4 regions of the Acetobacter zythi genome follow, and region 3 is predicted to be linked to each of the others. Evidence: predicted binding sites of a transcription regulator. Region 3 holds the regulator's gene; each other region holds the start of a gene.

What was found. The regulator LexA, encoded in region 3, represses DNA repair genes until DNA is damaged. The targets are predictions, from matches to a motif close to TGTTCTANNTANGTTC.
Region 1: a site for LexA is predicted at 3,025-3,040, ahead of radA (DNA repair protein RadA). Genes of this name have one in related genera too.
Region 2: a site for LexA is predicted at 2,262-2,277, ahead of recA (recombinase RecA). Genes of this name have one in related genera too.
Region 4: a site for LexA is predicted at 2,295-2,310, ahead of AABE20_RS13320 (LexA family protein). Genes of this name have one in related genera too.

The regions. Positions count from the first base shown of each region.
Region 1 covers NZ_CAWUEO010000001.1:638,816-643,538, reverse strand. The annotation lists gene AABE20_RS03075 (DUF3772 domain-containing protein) at 1-650, opposite strand, end outside; gene AABE20_RS03070 (hypothetical protein) at 1,043-1,186, opposite strand; gene AABE20_RS03065 (ABC transporter ATP-binding protein) at 1,275-2,063, opposite strand; gene AABE20_RS03060 (MlaE family ABC transporter permease) at 2,075-2,860, opposite strand; gene radA (DNA repair protein RadA) at 3,084-4,475, shown strand; tRNA gene AABE20_RS03050 (tRNA-Gly) at 4,543-4,616, shown strand.
Region 2 covers NZ_CAWUEO010000034.1:168,702-173,424, forward strand. The annotation lists gene AABE20_RS11080 (DsbA family protein) at 1-574, opposite strand, end outside; gene AABE20_RS11085 (gamma-glutamyltransferase) at 768-2,204, shown strand; gene recA (recombinase RecA) at 2,467-3,498, shown strand; gene AABE20_RS11095 (GNAT family N-acetyltransferase) at 3,499-4,014, opposite strand; gene AABE20_RS11100 (winged helix-turn-helix domain-containing protein) at 4,079-4,453, shown strand; gene AABE20_RS11105 (OpgD/OpgG family glucan biosynthesis protein) at 4,517-4,723, shown strand, end outside.
Region 3 covers NZ_CAWUEO010000001.1:247,675-252,397, reverse strand. The annotation lists gene AABE20_RS01325 (alpha/beta fold hydrolase) at 1-526, shown strand, start outside; gene bioD (dethiobiotin synthase) at 523-1,923, shown strand; gene lexA (transcriptional repressor LexA) at 1,980-2,633, opposite strand; gene AABE20_RS01310 (molybdopterin molybdotransferase MoeA) at 2,719-3,990, opposite strand; gene rpmG (50S ribosomal protein L33) at 4,060-4,227, shown strand; gene AABE20_RS01300 (FtsB family cell division protein) at 4,340-4,669, opposite strand.
Region 4 covers NZ_CAWUEO010000047.1:1,736-6,458, reverse strand. The annotation lists gene AABE20_RS13340 (L,D-transpeptidase family protein) at 1-292, opposite strand, end outside; gene AABE20_RS13335 (response regulator transcription factor) at 433-1,140, shown strand; gene AABE20_RS13330 (YoaK family protein) at 1,203-1,937, opposite strand; tRNA gene AABE20_RS13325 (tRNA-Val) at 2,062-2,136, shown strand; gene AABE20_RS13320 (LexA family protein) at 2,330-2,713, shown strand; gene AABE20_RS13315 (Y-family DNA polymerase) at 2,713-3,975, shown strand; gene AABE20_RS13310 (OprO/OprP family phosphate-selective porin) at 3,995-4,723, opposite strand, start outside.

The DNA of each region.
Region 1 (4,723 bases), 390 kb from region 3:
TCCGCCCCCAGCGCGTTCAGCCTGCGCCCGTCCTGTGGAGCACCCTGTATGAACTGCGACCAGAAGTTGACCCCAAGAGGAGAGGGCATTTGCTGCCACAGCGTTGCCTGCTGGATCGCGCTATCATGCTGGCGCAGTTCATTCACCAGTTGTTGCGCTTCAACCTGATAAAGCTTCAGCCTTGTCATACGGGCGGAAATATCTTTCTGCCGCTTGTTCAGGCTTGCCCGCTGTTCAGTCAGGGATGGGGCTTCGGGTGGGTCGTCCTTGGCGGGGGGCTTGCCCAGAATGTCCACAAAATTCTGGTACACATCCTGATACGGACGGATGCGCGCCATGAGCCTGTCCGTCCGGGTGGAAACAGCGGTGGCGCGCTGGAGCAGAGTGCTCAGGTCCAGAGCGCTATGGCCTGCATGCTGTTCCGTTACGCCGCTTGTGTAAATGGAGCGTATTTCCGCCCCGATTTCATCAAGCGTTTTGTCAGAAACAATGTCCTGCGCACTCATGATCAGGGGGGAAGGCACATTGCCTGCGCTCAGGGCGGCTGAGGGCTGGTCTGCACTCTGCGCTCCGGCGGAACCAGACAGGGAAAAGGCGCAAAAGAGGCAGAACGAGAGTAAAAACAATACGCGGACAGGCATACGAAGCATCAGGCAACCTTGCGCCGTGGGAGAAGAACATAACAGCTTGGAACGATCAGGGCGGACAATAGGTTGCATGCCACCGTGGTGCAAAGCCTGTGGGTTTTATATCATGGTGATGGAATATGAGAAAAGTTTATCGTTTTTTCAAAACTGTATTGTGCTTGGCCGAGTGCTGTAAATGAAGACCCGCAATACCGATGCACAATAGAGTTGGGTGTGGGGTTTTGCTGGCTTAAAGCCCCAAAAATTGGGGGGCAACGCACCAGCGCCGCCATCTGAGCGGGGGAATACGCCAGCAGCCCCCGCCTGTGCGGCGCGCGACCTACCCGAGCAGGGGGGGGCTTACCCCCGGTCACCCCGTAAACGCAGGCCCGCCGCACTGGGCAGGTCGGGAGTGATCAGTCGCCGCTGCTGTTCAGGTGGTCATGGTAACCCAAGGGTTCCCACTGTGCGGGTTTGGTCAGTTGGCGCGGAGGGTGGTGGAACATTCCACAGTCGGAAAGCCCAAGCGCGCATGCCAGCAACAGAACCGCACGTTTCATTGTGTGTCTTTCTCCACAGATGGATATGAGTGTCTCTATCTCATTCCCGCCTGCCTTGGGCAAGGTCATTAGAGTGGGGTTATGGCTGTTAGCGTCTTAATTCCATGGTAATCGGGCCTTCGCGGCGGCCGTGGGTAAACTGGTCCACGTAATCATTCCCGCTGTGCATGAGCGATGCGGCGGCCCCCTGCCAGACCAGCCTGCCCTTGTAGAGCATGGCGGCTTCATCCCCAATCCGTTGGGCGGAGGCCATGTCATGCGTAATGGCAATGGCGGTCGAGCCAAGTTTTTTAACGCAATCCACAATCAGGCCGTCAATGACAGCCCCCATAATCGGGTCCAGCCCGGTTGTGGGTTCATCAAAGAACAAAATGTTGGGCTGGGCGGCAATGGCACGGGCCAGCCCCACGCGCTTTTGCATGCCGCCAGACAGTTCAGAGGGGTACAGGTCCCCAACGGAGGGGGCCAGCCCCACCTGCTCCAGAATGGCGCCCGCCTTGTCCCGCGCGGTGGCGCGGGTCAGTTTGTTAAGGGCAAGCAGGCCAAAGGTCACGTTTTCCCATACGGGCAGGCTGTCAAACAATGCGCCGTTCTGGAACAGCATGCCAATTTCGCTGCGGAGTTGGTCGCGCCGTTTGGCGGATGCGGCCAGCACGTCCTCGCCATCAATTTCAATACTGCCCGAATCCGGGGTCATCAGGCCCAGAATGCAACGCAGCAGAACGGATTTACCCGAGCCTGACCCGCCAATAATGACAAACGAGGTCCCCTGCGGCACATCAAGCGAAATGCCATCAAGCACCTTTTTATCCCCGAAGGATTTGTGCAGGTCCCGAATACGGATTTTGGGGGGAGCACTGGTCATGCTCTGGTCCATGGCGGTGGCACTCATTGTGAGAAGAACAGGTCTGTAATCAGGTAATCAAAGGCCAGCAGAAGAATGGACGCCACCACCACGGCCGCTGTGGTGGCCGACCCCACGCCTTCGGCTCCGCCTTTGCTGTTATAGCCGTAATAGCAGCCCATGAGCGTAATCAGGAACCCGAACAGAGCGGCTTTAACCAGCCCCACCGTTACGTCCATGACCTTAACGGAGTTCAGCGTTGCCGTAATATAGGCCGTGGGAGAAAACCCGAGCTTGACCACAGCAACAGTAAAGCCCCCCGCAACACCCAGTACGTCGGCCACCAGCACCAGTAGCGGCAGGGCAATAATGCCCGCCAGCAGGCGCGGTGCGACCAGATACTTCATGGGGTTGGTGGAAAGGGTGCTCAATGCATCAATCTGGTCGGTTACGCGCATGGTGCCAATCTGGGCGGCCATGGCGGCCCCCACACGGCCTGCGACCATAAGCCCGGCCAGTACTGGCCCCAGTTCGCGGGTTACGGCCAGCACCACAATGCCCGCAATGGCGCTTTGGGCATGGTACTGTGCAAAACCCGTATAGGATTGCAGCGCAATAACCCCGCCCGAGAACAGGGCCGTTAGGGCAACAACCGGCAGGGAGAAAAATCCTGTCTCCATAAACGTGCGGATGAACACACGGCCGTAGAACGGTGGGCGCACAATATTGGACAACCCGGCCAGAGCGAACAGCGCCAAAGCGCCCGCACTGCGGATAAGCGAGAGTGTGGCGCGGCCTATGCGGGCCACAAGATCAAGCACCATATCCATGAGTTCGGGCTGTCTGTTCCTGTTGTGTGTGGTCGGGGTCAACTGTGGTGTGAGCCGTAACCCGTTCGGACCGGGTTCGTCAAAGCATGCTTTTGTTTTGTTGGCTGGGTCGTGCCTGGCACCATGGCGTGTGGTGGACTGGATTGTTGGGCGGGGCTTGAGTTTGTTCTTGTTTTATTCCATTTATGGAGCCTCCAGCAAGGCAGGGTAAAGGGGAATCCGCGTGGCCAAAAAAACGTCCCGCCAGTATGTGTGCACGGCATGCGGTGCCGTCCATGCCAAATGGGCAGGTCAGTGCGATGCCTGCCAGGAATGGAACACGCTGGAGGAAATGGCGGTAGAGCCACTGGCTGCGTCTTCGGCCACAGCCCGTGCGGGCAAGGGGCGGCGTGTGCAGTTGCATGGGCTGGGCGGCAAGGTTGAGTTGCCCCCACGTACCGGCACGGGCATTGCCGAGCTGGATCGGGTGCTGGGTGGGGGGCTGGTTCCGGCCTCCGTTGTGCTGGTCGGGGGGGACCCCGGTATTGGCAAATCCACCCTGCTGTTGCAGGCGGCAAGCCGTCTGGCGGGCAATGGGGAGCGGGTTCTTTACATTTCGGGCGAAGAGGCGGTGGACCAGATCCGCCTGCGTGCCATTCGCCTTGGTGTGGCGCAAACCAGCCTTGATCTGGCGGCGTCCATTAACGTGGCGGACATTGTGGCAACGCTGGAGGCGGAGCCAGATGTTAAAGTTGTGGTGATCGATTCCATCCAGACCATGTGGCTGGAAACAGTGGATAGCGCGCCCGGCACGGTTTCGCAGGTGCGGGCCTGTGCGTTTGAGCTGATCAGGGCGGCCAAGCGGCGCGGGTTCAGCCTTATTCTGGTCGGGCATGTGACCAAGGAGGGCGCTTTGGCTGGCCCGCGTGTGCTGGAGCACATGGTTGATGCGGTCATGTATTTTGAAGGGGATCGGGGCCACCAGTTCCGCATTCTGCGCGCCGCCAAAAACCGCTACGGTGCTACGGACGAAATTGGTGTGTTCGCCATGACCGACCGCGGGTTGGAGGAAGTGAGTAACCCCTCCGCGCTGTTTTTGGCCGAGCGGCGGGGCAACATAGCCGGTTCCGCCGTGTTTGCTGGGCTGGAAGGCACGCGGCCTGTGCTGCTGGAAGTGCAGGTCCTGCTCTCCCCCAAAGGAGGGGATGGCGCACCCCGCCGCGCCGTGGTGGGGTGGGATACCGGGCGTCTGGCCATGTTGCTGGCCGTGCTGGAAACACGGTGCGGGCTTAAGCTGTCGGGCATGGATGTTTACCTGAATGTGGCGGGGGGGCTAAGAGTGGTCGAACCCGCAGCCGATCTGGCCGTAGCCGCCGCTCTGGTTTCCGCCGCGAGTGGTGTGCCCACCAGCCCCGGCGAAGTGTATTTTGGGGAAGTCGGGTTGTCGGGCGAGGTCAGGCAGGTTGCGCAGGCGGATGCCCGGCTGAAGGAAGCCGCCAAACTGGGCTTTACGCAGGCCGTGCTCCCCCGCCGCATAGCACGCGGCAGTGCGCGTTCGCGCCCGCCAGAAGGTATGAGCCTGCGTGAGTTAGGCCATATTTCCGACCTGATTGGCCCCGATGTAGAGGCGGAATAATACCCGCCCATGTTTGTATGGCATTGCAAGCCGGGTTGGAGCGCGCTATAAGCCGCCCACGCGTTATGCGGATGTAGTTCAATGGTAGAACGGCAGCTTCCCAAGCTGCATACGGGGGTTCGATTCCCCTCATCCGCTCCATACGCTTTTCCTCCCCCAATAAAATAACTCCGCTCTCAGGTCGTGCCCTGTATTTTTGGCCGCGATGTGGGGTTTGTCGTGCGTTTTGTCCGCAATTCAGCGGAGGA
Region 2 (4,723 bases), on a different contig from region 3:
CCTGTTTGGCGGCGTGGCGAATCCGCTCCACTCCGGGGGCGGAGGGGTCTGCCATAAGGGCCTGCTGGAACGGCTTGTAGCCATTTTGCAAGCCGGCCGCCACAATGGCCTGAGAATCCAGAACACTGTTCGGACCCAGCACGGGAATAACTTTTTCCACCAGTCTCAGGTCCGGTTCCGCCGCGACCAGTGCATCCAGATCAGGCAGAACCTTGCGGCAGTAGGGGCAGCGCGGGTCATAAAATTCGACCACGCTCAGGGTGCCGTGGGGGTTGCCCAGAACAATGTCGGTCGTGCTGTTGCCAAACTGCGCTTTGTTGTGGCGCACAACGTCCAGCGCGGATGTTGCCTTTTGTTCCGATGCCTTGCTCTGCATGGCGGCAACGGCATCGGTCAGGATTGTGGGGTCGGTTTTGAGTGCGTTGCGGACGATCGAGACAATTTCGGCCCGCTGGGCGGGGGTAAAGCTGCCATCGGTTGCAGCCTGCGCGGCGGTTTGCCCACCAAACGCAAACAGGATTGCCAGAGCGCCTGAGGCTGTCAGACGAAAGAGGGATGAGATCAGTTTCTGCATGGTGTCCTTATCCGTAAAACAGGACGCTACGGCGCGCACACCCCTTGGGGCAAGGGAATACAATAGTGTTCTGTGGGCATGATGCCACGCAAGTCTGTTGCTGACAGCGGGAAAGCAGGGTAATCCAGCTATGAGATTATTATAGAAAAAACGTCTGCCCGCCGGACGGGCCCAGAAGTGGAGAGAGCTAGGCGTGGCTGCCCGATTCAACAAACACCGTTCTGTCCTGTCCCGCACCGGTTTGTCCGGTCGTGCCCGCGCGGCAGCGCTTGCTCTTGCCCTGACCAGCACACTGGCCGCCTGCGGGGGGCCAGACCAGCATGTGAGCCAGCCCGTAGTGAGCGGGTTTGTGGGGGAAGTGGCGGCGGATGAGCCACGTGCGGCCCTGATCGCGCGCGATATTCTGGCCAAAGGAGGTAATGCGGCCGATGCGGCGGCGGCACTGGGGCTGGCGCTTTCGGTCTCTCTGCCATCACGCGCTTCTCTGGGTGGGGGTGGAGCCTGCCTTGCATGGCGTCCGGGCGAGTCCACCGGACAGGCATTTGTGTTTGTGCCCCAAGGTGCCAGTCAGGCCGATGCAAAGGCAGACAGGCCCGCATCCGTACCCATGCTGGCACGTGGCCTTTTTCTGATGCAGATGCGCTATGGCAGCGTGGATTTTGCAGACCTTATTGTGCCCGCACGGAACCTTGCCTCGCACGGGGTGCCCGTGGGGGGGCTACTTGCTGCGGATATGGCGGCGGTTCAGTCCTCGCTTTTGGCGGACGATAAAGTGCGTGCGGTCTTTGGTAATGACAGCGGGCATGTTCTTGCGGCGGACGACATACTCGTACAGACCCGTCTGGCTGGCGCGCTCGAACGCATGCGTATTGCTGGGGTGGGGGACCTGTACACAGGGGCTTTGTCCCAGACGTTTATTGAGGGCGCTCAGGCAGCAGGTGGTGGCCTGTCCTCCTCCGACCTGCGTGGGGATGTGCCCGTGGCGGAACCGCCCCTTACGGTACATGCTCGTGGGTTGGATATCAGCTTTCTGCCACCCCCGGCCGATGGTGGGCTTGGCATGGCTGCCGCGTATCTGGCTGGCGGTCATGGTGGGGAGCGTGTTGTGGCGGCATGGCGTGCCCGCCAGAGCGGCAAAGGCAGCAGCGTGAGCGTGGCCGATGCACAAGCACTCCTTAACTCTGGCAGCCTGTCCTCTGGCGGTGCGTTGCCTGCCCTGCCTGCCTCCACATCGTTTGTGGTAACCGACCGGCAGGGGCAGACCGTGGCCTGTGCGCTGAGCATGAACAACCTGTTTGGCACGGGCCGCATTGCGGGTTCGACCGGCATTGTGCTGGGGGCATCGCCCGTGCAAAGGCCGCAGCCATTGCTGGCAGCCGGTATTGTGCGCCAGGGTGGGGAGTTCCGTGCAGCAGCAGCGGCATCGGGGCAGAATGTGGCGGCGGACACGGCCGCTATTGCTCTACAGGCCGCGGTTGCCGGTGTACGCCCGCAGGTGACCAACGGTAATGGCCGCGCCAATTTTGTCTCTTGTCCGGGTGGGCTTGCCTCTGGAACAGGCCGGTGCTTTGGCTGGACAGACCCCAGAGGGTCCGGTCTGGCCGTGGGGAGTGCGCCGGTCGCCCATTAACTGCGGGGTTATCAGCCCTATGGGGTGGTTCGCCGGAATCCGGCGCCACCCTTGCTATGTTTTTGTTTTGTTCTATAATGGAACAAAACGGGTCCAAATTCTTAACGGGACTTGTGTCAAAACCGGGCTTTCGTGGCTGTGCGTTGCGGAGCAAATGTGTTTGTGGCAGGGATTCTAATACCTGAACGAACAGGTTTCAGGCCCGGGGCCGCACGGGGTTCTGGTCGGGTGTTCGGCTCATATGCTGAGGGAATGGTAGAGAATGGATAAGGCAAAGGCGCTGGAAGGCGCTCTTGGGCAGATTGAGCGGGCTTTTGGCAAAGGGTCCGTCATGCGGCTGGGCCAGCGGCCCAAGGAACAGTCAGATGTCATCTCCACCGGCTCGCTTGGGCTGGATATTGCTCTGGGCATTGGTGGCCTGCCACGCGGTCGTGTGGTGGAAATTTATGGGCCGGAAAGCTCGGGCAAAACCACTCTGGCCCTGCATGCCATTGCGGAAGCCCAAAAACGGGGCGGCACATGTGCGTTTATTGACGCCGAACACGCGCTGGACCCCGGCTACGCCAAAAAGCTGGGTGTGGACGTTGATAACCTGCTGATCAGCCAGCCCGATGCAGGCGAACAAGCGCTCGAAATTGCCGATACTCTGGTCCGCTCCGGTGCGATTGATGTGCTGGTGGTGGATAGTGTGGCAGCCCTTGTGCCCCGTGCCGAACTTGAAGGCGATATGGGCGACAGCCACGTAGGCCTGCATGCCCGGCTTATGAGCCAGGCGCTGCGTAAGCTGACCGGCACGGTTGCACGCTCGAACACGCTGATGATCTTTTTGAACCAGATCCGGCTCAAAATTGGCGTGATGTTCGGCAACCCCGAAACCACAACGGGCGGCAACGCGCTCAAGTTCTATTCGTCTGTCCGTCTGGACATCCGTCGGATTGGCTCGATCAAGGACAAGGACGAAGTCACGGGCAACCAGACGCGGGTCAAGGTGGTCAAAAACAAAATGGCCCCACCGTTCCGGCAGGTCGAGTTTGACATCATGTACGGCGAGGGCATTAGCAAAGTGGGCGAGCTGATCGACCTTGGTGTCAAGGCCGCTGTGGTGGAAAAATCCGGTGCGTGGTTCTCCTACGATAGCCAGCGTATTGGTCAGGGGCGTGAGAACGCCAAGCAGTTCCTGCGTGACCACCCCGAAATGGCGGCTGATATTGAACGCAAGGTGCGTGAACACGCAGGCGTTGTGGCTGAAGCCATGATGGTCGCCCCCGAGCATGATGCCGAGGGCGAGGACTAACTACCCAACAGCGCGGGAGAGCAGGCTGGCCTGCGGGTCGTAAGAGGCCAGAATGGCCTGCTCTTCCGCGCTGATCGCCTCTGGCGTAAATCCCTGCCGCGCCCAGAATTGCAGGGCATGGCGGGTGGAGGTCAGGGTGAGCACACCCAGCCCGGCCATGCGGGCGGCCTCTTGTGCACGGGTAATAGCCATTTGGGCGTACCCCCTGCCGCGCCCTTGCGGGGCAACCACCAGATCATGAATATACCAGCGGTCAGCCGGTGTGGGCAAAGAACCCAGTAAGGTATTGAGCGGAGGGGAGAGCAATCCCCGCCACGGATGGCTGATCAGATAGCCACCAAGCTGCCCATCCAGGAACAGGCTCAGGCAGCCTGCGGGGGCAAGGCGCAGGCGTTCGGCAAAAATATCTGTATCTTCGGGGTAGTCAGGGTGCACACTGGCGGCCAGTGCTGTAACGTGACCAAGATCATCTGGCGCCATCAAACGCCAGGTGGTATCTGCGCGCAAAGTGTTCATACCAAGGTTCCGCTGTTTATGCGTGGTGTTGCACGGAGCCACTTATGACTGAAAAGCAGAGATCATGACAGGGCGACTGAGACTGACATTGCGGGTTGATGCCGATGGACGTGCCGCATTGGGGCACGGCAAGGTCCGCCTGCTGGAGCAGTTGGCCGAAACAGGCTCCATTTCTGCCGCCGGGCGCGCCATGGGCATGTCCTACAGGCGCACATGGCTTTTGGTGGACAACCTGAACCAGCTTTTTGTGGAACCACTGGTCATGACCAGACCCGGTGGTGGGGGAGGCGCGTTCCTGACCGAAACAGGCAAAACCGTTCTGGCCCTTTACCGCCAGATCGAGAGCGATGCGGCGCAGGCAACCCGTTCGGGTCTCAGCCAGATGGAGGCTCTGCTCGCGCCGGTGGCGGAATGCCTCCAAAAAACCTTATCTGAGTGACAAATTGCATGGCGCAGGTACAATTGCGCCAGATTATGAGCAGGCAACAAGCGGGAGATTAAAGTGTCATCAAACGTACAGCGACGAGGGGTCATTCGGGCCGGGGCGGGCGTGACTTTGGCATCGCTCGTTGGTGGAGTCGCCCGCAAGGCGCGTGCGGAAGGGCTGAGTGGGGCCACCGGCAAGTTTGATGACAGCACCGTAATCCAGATTGCCCGCAGGCTGGCAAATGCGGAGTATCATCCACCGGGGCAGAGCCTGCCCAAAGCG
Region 3 (4,723 bases):
TGTGCAGGTGCCGGGCAGGGCGGTGCTCGGTATTGGGCATTCCCTGGGCTTTTTGTGGCTGGCGCAGCACATGGCTCTGTCTGCTCAGGACCGGCTTGTGGGCATTAACGCGTTTGCGGTGTTTGCTGCCTGTGGGAGTTTTCCCTCTGGTGTTCCAGTCAGGGTTTTGCAGCGTATGCTGAGGGGACTCTCTGGTAATCCGGAAAAAGTTCTGGCGGATTTTTGCAGCCAGTGCGGCATGCAGGGTGTGCCGGGGGTTCCCAATGCCTCCAATCTGGGCATGGGGCTTGATCTGCTTATAAACGGAGATGTTCGGCCCGTACTGGCTGCCAAAGCCAGTCAATATGGTATTCTGGCTGCACGGCAGGACCCGGTTGTGTCAGATGCCATGACTACAGACAGTTTTGTGGAGGCTGCCGCCGTGCAGTGGGTGGATGGTGGGCACCTTCTGCCACAAACCAATGTGCAGGCCTGTGTGGCGTTCCTGCGGGCTGCGCGAAGGACGATGGAACAGAACGTAAAATGACAGCACCGCACCACAAGGAGCAGATACGCAGCAGCTTTGACCGGGCCGCAGGGTATGACAGTGCTGCTACGGTGCAGCGCCTTGCCGCCAGAGAACTGGCCACCCGATTAGCCCGTAGTCTGGACGGCAGAAAGCCCGCCCGGATTTTGGAAATAGGGTGTGGCACCGGCCTGCTGACCGAACAGTTGGTCCACCTCTGGCCCGATGCACAGATTGTGGCGACCGATTTTGCACCACAAATGCTTGAGCGCGCCCGACGCCACGGCTCCCCCTCCACCGTGTTCAAACTGATGGATGCCGCCAACCCCACGGAGGAAGGGCCGTTCGATGTGGTCTGTGGCAATCTGGTCATGCAGTGGGTCGCGCAGCCAGAGCAGGCGTTGGCTCGTCTTGGCAAGCTTCTGACCCCCGGTGGTGTGCTGGCAGTATCCACCTTGCTGGATGGTACATTTGCGGAGTGGAAAGCCGCCTGTGCGCGTGAAGATGTGCCCCCCTCCACCCCCCGTTATCCCGATGAGGCGCACATACAGAACTGGGCGCCGTGGCTGTATTCCGGTCTGTGGGAGCACAAAAGCTGTGTGCAGGCTTTTGCCTCCGGGCTGGATTTTGTCAGGCACCTCAGGGCTACGGGGGCATCTGTTGCTCCTGTGGGGAATAAGCCAATGGGGGCGGGTTCGCTCCGGCGGGTTGCCCATCGGCTGGATCAGTCCGGGGCTGCGGTTACGTGGGAGCTGGCTTACGGTTGTTTCCGTAAGCCCCCGGTGGCGGGTGTGTTTGTAACGGGCACGGATACAGGGGTGGGCAAAACCCTTGTTTCGGCCTGTCTGGTCAAACGGTGGCAGGCTGCCTACTGGAAGCCCCTGCAAAGTGGGCTGGCGGACGAGGCAGGGGATACCAGTACAGTTGCGTCCTTAGCGGGTGGGCCTGTGTGTTTTCCACCAGCCGGGGCGTTTCAGGCATCCCTTTCCCCTCAGGCGGCGGCCGAGGCGGAGGGGGTTTGTATAGACCCCACACATCTGGCATTGCCCGAAGTGGAGGCAGGCAGAGTGCTGGTGGTGGAAGGGGCCGGTGGTTTGATGGTCCCCGCAACGGATGGCGTGATGATGCTGGATCTGGCCGTGTTATGGGGGCTGCCTGTGGTTCTGGTAGCCCGCAGTGGGCTGGGTACACTCAACCACACATTGCTCAGCTTGCAGGCTATGCGCAGCCGTGGCGTGGCTGTTGCCGGTGTTGTGCTGAATGGGCCGCATAATCCGGCCAATAGCCGCACCATCGCCCGGTTGGGTAAGGTGCGTATTCTGGCGGAAGTGGGGCATCTGGCCCAGATTACCCCAGATGTTGTGGCCCATCAGGCGGCCACGTTCCCCACATGGGAGGAGGTATGTTCAGGCCCCTGAACATACCGTGGAGCGGGCAGAAGCCTGCGCGCATGCGTAAAACGGGTTAGCCGGGTTTAGTAATGCCGGATTAACCCCGCCAGATGGCCCTGAATATGCAGGCGCTCGGCGGGAACAATGCGGGTTTCGTATCGGGCATTGGCGGGTTCCAGCGCAATCATGTTGCCTTTGCGGCGCAGGCGTTTGAGCGTGACTTCCTGCCCGTCAATCAGAGCGACAACAATCTGCCCGTTTTCCGCCTGATCCGATTTTTTGATAATGACCTGATCGCCGTCCAGAATACCGGCTTCGATCATGGAATCTCCGGCCACTTCAAGCGCGTAATAGTCCCCACTGCCCAGCATGTCTGCGGGGATGGAAAGCGTGTTGGACGTATCCGCCATGGCTTCGATCGGTAAGCCCGCGGCTATACGACCATAAAGTGGAATTTTAATGGGGTCCGGCTTTTGCCGTGAGAAGCTGCCACGAATAACGTTGGTGGGCAGTTCCTCCTCCATTTCGGGGAGTTGAATGACCTCCAGCGCACGGGCGCGGTGGTGGTGGCGGCGCAGAAACCCCCGTTCCTCCAGCCCGGAGATCAGGCGGTGGATACCGGACTTGGAACGCAGGCCCATGGCCTCACGCATTTCGTCAAAGGAAGGGGAAAAGCCGGTCTGTTTGAGGTGCGAATCAATAAAAAGAAGAAGCTTGTGCTGTTTTCGGGTCAGCATGTCGCACCTCGGCCTGTCTGTTCAAAATGGAATATCAATCTCATGATTTGTTCTATGTAAGTTCTTGTTTTTGTCAATATCTAATTCAGGGCAGGCGCATAATCAGGCAGGGGGTTCCTGCTTTTTGGGCGTTGGCATGGGGGGGGCGTATGATCAACGCCTGACTTTGGGACAGAATGTTCAGTTGCGCAGACCCCTGTTGCCCAAAAGGCGTGGCCACAAGCTGGCCATCGGGGCCGGTGTGCAGTGTTGCACGCAAAAAATCCTGCCTCTGGTCATTTTCTCCCACATCCGCGCCAAGCAGGGCGGGTTGCGTATCCAGTGTGTCCGCCACGGTGCGGCCCATGAGCTTGTGCAGGGCAGGGAGCACAAACACCATGCTACAGACCAGTGCTGCAACCGGGTTGCCGGGCAGCCCAAGCACAGGCATGCCATTGAGTGTGCCGAACATGAGCGGCTTGCCCGGACGCATGGCTATTTTCCAGAAATTCTGGACAAGCCCCGCTTTTTCCAGCGTAGGGCGGACCAGATCATAGGTTCCAACACTGGCGCCCCCAATGGTGACCAGCATGTCCAGATCATGGGTGTTGGCAAATGCGTTGGAGAGCGATGTTGCGTTATCACGCGCAACGGGTAGCACAATGGCATCTGCCCCTTCCTGCCCCAGCAGGGCTGCGAGCATGAAGGACGCGGAATTAAAAATACCATCGGGGGGGGCTGTGTCTCCGGGGAGCAGAATTTCATCCCCCGTGGCCAGAATGCCCACACGGGGGCGGCGGAAGACCGGCAGCCAGACCAGCCCGCCTGCGGCCGCCAGCCCGATATCCCGCGGTCCGAGTCTGGTGCCTGCACGCAGCAGCACGGCTCCTTGGGCAAAGTCCTGCCCCTGTGTGCGAATATTCTGCCCTTTGGTGGCCGCGCGGGTCAGTGTGACTTGCTGGCCCGCAAGTTGGGTGTTTTCCTGAATAACAATGCTGTCCGCCCCGGCAGGGACCTGACTGCCCGTAAAAAGGCGGATACATTCCCCTTCCGCCACGGTGTGGGCAGAGGGCCTGCCTGCGGGGGCCTCGTCTATAATGCGCAATACAGCGCCCTGTAGGGCGTCTGCCGCCCTTACGGCGTAGCCATCCATGGCGGAAACACTAACGGGAGGGTTGGCCCTGCGTGCATGCACGTCCTGTGCCAGAATGCGGCCACATGCGGCGCTCAGGGCAATGGTTTCCTGCCCGCAGGGTGGCAGGTTTTCCAGAATTCTGGCCCGCGCGGTTGCCACATCCAGCATGAATTCGTCTCCTTTTGGCGTTGGTGGCGCCATATTGATGTAAGAAAGCTTGACCTTTTGCCTTTGTATGCGCATTTTGCCGCAACTTGAACACCGCCGGAGCCGTATGGACCGGCTCTGTAAATATGTTCTGCTGAGGAAGTCATGGCCAAGACCAACGTCATCAAGATCCGTCTCGTCTCGACGGCTGACACCGGTTACTTCTATGTGACCAAGAAAAATGCCCGCGCTCATACGGGCAAAATGGAACTGAAGAAGTACGACCCGGTTGCACGCAAGCACGTCGTATTCCGTGAAGCCAAAATTAAGTAATTCTGGCCAGATCGGTTTGTTATAAAAAAACGGCGCTTTCGAGCGCCGTTTTTTTTATGCCGTTCCACTGAAAAATAATTCCAGCGTTGCAGAGATTGCAGGTGTGTAGGGGTTAAAAAAGAGGATCGCGCCGGTCGTAAGGAATAACCAGATCATTCCGGTTGGCCATGTTCAGCATGGCGCGGGCGCGTTCGTCCAGAATATCCGTATCCAGTGTATTTTCACGCAGGCCGTTAACGCGGCGTTTCCATGCGTCCTGCTCGGCCTGTGCGTCTGATCTGGCCTGTTTGGCCTGTTCCAGCAGACCAAGCTGCTGCTGGTAGGCCTGCATGCCGTGGTCGCCCTGTGTGGCGTTCCAGCCAAAATAACCGGCAATACTCAAAAATGCCAAAGGTGGCACCACAGCCCGCACAACACGGCGAAAGAAACGGCCAATCTGCACTTTTGGTCAGCTCCCTGCCAGAGTCGTAGGTACCAAGAGACATGAATACAGGGT
Region 4 (4,723 bases), on a different contig from region 3:
CTGGAAGTGTAATGTGTTGATTATACTGAGGGGATGCAGGGTCATCGCACCATCCATCATGAGGGGTCAGGGCTTCCACGGGTAGGGTCGTCACCGGCGGGTGGGTTCGATCGGCGCGATAATACACTTTTCGGAGAGTGAACTGCCCGGTCGGTGTGGCCATATCCCCCTCCCGCTTTTGGTCTGTTGTGCCATTTTTGCCAATGACTGCTGCCATTGTTGTGTGCCCGCAATGCAGTTTTGCGTGGCTACGGCTGTCAGGCGTGGGCCACACGTGTATTATCGTCTCCATATCTTGCCTCTGTTCATGGCCTGCCATGCGGCTCACGTATCATGTCAGTTCTTACGTTGTGTGAAGATTCGTGGCACGATAGCAAAAGAATAGGTCAGGCAGCCACTTTATAGAGGGCTGACACAAGGAGATGGAACCACATGACGGGTGCACGCCCCATTTTGGTTGTTGACGACGATCAGGTCATCCGCCGCGCTTTAACGGAACAGTTGCAGGTTGATGGTGAGTTTCTGGTTCTGGAAGCCGCCACACTTGCCGAAGCACGTGAAAAAATGAAAGGCCCGGACGCCCGGTGTGATGCCATCTTGCTTGATGTGTCATTACCAGATGGCGATGGTCGGGATTTTTGTGCGGAACTGCGCAAGGAAGGCCTGCGCATGCCCGTGATCATGCTGACAGGCTCGGATGATGAAGCCGATATTGTGCGCGGTCTGGATGCTGGCGCCAATGATTACGTGGCAAAGCCGTTCCGTATTGCCGAGCTTCTGGCCCGGTTGCGCGCGCAGTTGCGGTTGTTCGAAAACAGCGAAGACGCCGTATTCTCAATCGGACCATATACATTCCGTCCGTCCGCCAAGCTGCTGCTGGAACCGGTTAAAAACCGTCGTATCCGCCTGACTGAAAAAGAAACAGCCATTCTGAAGTTTCTGTACCGTGCGGGCACCCGCCCTGTGCCACGGCAGGTTCTACTGAATGAAGTCTGGGGCTACAACGCAGCGGTGACCACCCATACGCTGGAAACCCATATTTACCGCCTGCGCCAGAAAATTGAGCCAGACCCTGCTCATGCCTCCCTTCTGGTCACCGAGGGTGGTGGCTACCGCCTGAACCCGGAAGTGCTCGCATAAAACACAAGGATTCTGTTCGCCGGGCTAGCACCGGGTGCGGTTGCCAATCCGGCGAACAGAATTTACCCGGCTCTTCCGGGCCTACCCGAGAGCGCGTTTGTAACAATGCCGGGTAGGGCGCATGAGGCCAGCAGAGCCGCTATAATAAACAAAAAACTTACAGGCCATGCGTGGTATATAAACGCCCCGGCCACACCGCCTCCAACAAAACAGCAGATGATCTGCAAATGTAACCGGAGCCGCTGACGGATCGTATCCAGATGTTCAGCACTCAGGTTGTGTCGCCATGCCCCAAGCCAGTCGGCAATTTCCATTCCAAGGTCAGTCAGCATACCGGTAATATGCGTTGTCCGCACAACTGAGCCTGAGATACGGGTGACTGTTGCGTTTTGCAGCCCCATGAGAAAGCAGAGCGTTAAAGCGGGAAGAAAGCTATGTGCGCCCAGCAACGTGAAGGCATGAGCAGCCCCTAATAGAGCCAGCAGGGCCGCTTCGAGTAAAATACTAAAGGCATAAGCTGCATGCCAGTGCCGACTGCGCCCCCAGTTGACCAGAAATGTGCAGACAATAGCTCCAAGCACAAAACTACCGGCCAACTCCATTGCACGGCCCCCCTCCAGCAATTGACCATTTTGCAGGTTAAGGGCCATGGCAGAGGCATTGCCGGTCATATTGGCGCAGTAATAACCAAAATCCATAAATCCTGCGACATTTACGGCTCCCGCGATCATAGCAAGGGAACTGCCCAGCCGCCGGTTTGTCACAAAATTGCGCTTTTCCTGCTCCTGAAAGAGCATACCCTCTCCTTAATTCATTCCGGCAGTTAACGTCCGGTAGCAAAATATCTGATTTTTTTAACTTTAATAGCAAATCACCTCTTGCCAAAACATTCGTGATGGATGTATCAAGCGCTCACAAACCGGGTGCGTAGCTCAGCGGTAGAGCATCGCCTTCACACGGCGGGGGTCACAGGTTCAATCCCTGTCGCACCCACCACGGTTTGCCCTAGTTTTCTGCGGGTTACAGAAAACAATCCACAAAATAATAAGCGTGCTATCGGTTTATATCGGTCCATATTGGACCATTTCGACCCATATTAAACCACATCAATCCGTGCAAAATCCGTGCACCTTTTTGATTGACTTTGCATACCATGTTCTCTTTATGTTCTCAGTTAGGGAGAAAGTAGATGAATGCACGCTATGCGGGAGACCGCACGACCGGCTTTGCCAGCCCGGCATCCGATTCTGTTGAGGGGCCGATTGACCTTTCCCAGACTCTGGATTTAGCGAATCCCAGCCGTTACCCGGTGCGTGTGCGCGGGGCGACCTTTGCCGCACGGGGCATTCTGGATGGGGATATTCTGATAGCTGATACAGCAGGCTCCCCACAGGCAGGCCAACTGGTCATTGCCTGGGCAGCAGGGCGTGTTCTGCTGGCGGAATTGCAGAAGCGGGGCAAGGCGTGGTGGCTTGTGTCGGGAGACAACACGCATCCACCACTTGAGGTTGATCCTGCACGGGATGTGGAAATCTGGGCCAATGTTGCCAGCGTGGTACGCGAGAAAGCCTGATGCTGTACGGCCTGATCGACTGCAACAGCTTCTACTGCTCCTGTCAGCGGGCCTTTGACCCGGAATTGAAGCATCGCCCGGTTGTCGTCCTGTCCAATAATGATGGCTGCGCCATTGCCCGCACGGCAGAAGCCAAGCAGCTCGGCATCAAAATGGGAGAGGCATGGCATCTGGTCCGCAATGAGCGGAAGCTGTCGGACGTGCGCTGGTTCTCCAGCAACTACCCGCTTTATGCGGATATGAGCCGTAGGGTCTATCAGGTTCTGCTGGATTACAGCCCAAGGGTAGAACCGTATTCCATTGATGAGATGTTCCTTGATTTGTCCGGCTTCTCAAACGCCTTACATGCCCATTGTGGGGCTATGCGCCAGGCTGTTCAGCAGATTACCAAGGTACCAACCTGCGTAGGCTGGGGGCCAACCAAAACCATTGCCAAGCTGGCTAACGGACTGGCCAAGGACAGGCCGGAGCTGGAAGGGCTGTGCGACCTGACAGACCCACAAATGCGCCAGAGATTTTACCGCAACGTCTCCGTGGGAGAGGTCTGGGGCGTGGGCCGAAGACTGCTCCCGAAGCTGCATTATGCGGGTATCCGCACGATAGAGCAGTTTGTAGAGGCCAAACCTGCGCAGATCCGCAAGATCATGGCCATTACAGGTTTGCGGCTCCAGGCTGAATTACAGGGGGAAAGCTGCCTCCAGATAGCGGAAATGGCAGAGGCTCGAAAAGGCATGGCCTGCACCCGGTCTTTTGGTCGCCCCATTACGGCCTATGACGAAATGCATGAAGCCATAACCGGCTTCGCCAGCAGAGCGGCGGAGAAGCTCAGAGCGGAGAAGTTGGATGCGGCCCATATCGCCGTATTCATCCAGACCAACCGGCACAGGCGGGATGATGGCTGGTATGCGAACCAGTTCAGCATCAGTTGCGAGCCGACCAACGACACCTTTACCATTTGCCGACACGCTTCCCGCCTGTTGAAACAGATATGGCTCAAAGGGTACTGCTACGCCAAAGCTGGCGTCATGCTGAATGATCTGGCGCCACACGGACAGCAAAGTACCCTGTTCAGCATGGCTAGCGCAAAACCAGATCACGAGACCCTGCTGGCCGCCATGGACGGGATCAACCAGAAGTTTGGTAGCGGCACACTCTTTCCACTCTCGGCAGGGATCAAACGGGACTGGAAGCCACGACAGGCCATGCTTTCAGCTCGTTACACGACAAGGCTGAAAGAAATTATGGAAGTAAATTGCTATTAATTATAAATATAGTTTTCAATTAAAAATATACTTGGAACATTGATAAAATACTATCAAAATCTTTATAATTCCCTTTCTCGTAATATTTTGTGTGAGAGTAATCCAAAGAAACTCGTATAATATCTAATGGATACCAGTTTATATTTGCACTCCATATATTTTGTCTTCCTCCAGATACGTCACTGCTTTCTAAATCCATTTGAGAAAACCTTGTAGCCAGTTCAATGACTCCCGTGCCATGACAAAAAGTTGAGATTTTCTGATCACATGATGGAGAAGCGAAACTTGCAGATGTGGATTTCCATGCCCGCGGTTTTCCAACCAATGTGTATGCCGCAGTAATATACCATCCATAAAAATTTTGACGGTTTATTCTAGAGTTTGGCTTTGTATTAACAATTAAGTTGTAGTATTCACTGGTTAGCAATAGTTTCTTCCATGCAGCAGCCCCTTCTAAACCGAAGGCACCAGCATTTTTTGCTGGAATATTACCTGTCTTTATATATTTATCGTTTAATCCATCACCATTTTCAGGTGTATCTGAAAATGATACACCACCTGCCATAGAACTTTTATGAGACGGCTGAAAAACCCACTCGCCTGATATGCCTATATGCATAAGAAATGATTGGGTATGTATCGGTAGAATGACAGATCTAAAAACAATTGCTCTTTGATTGCCGTCTTTTCCCGGACCAGCTGTCCCCGCCGTTCCAGAAATAGCTAAATGATAGTAATTTCCATAAAA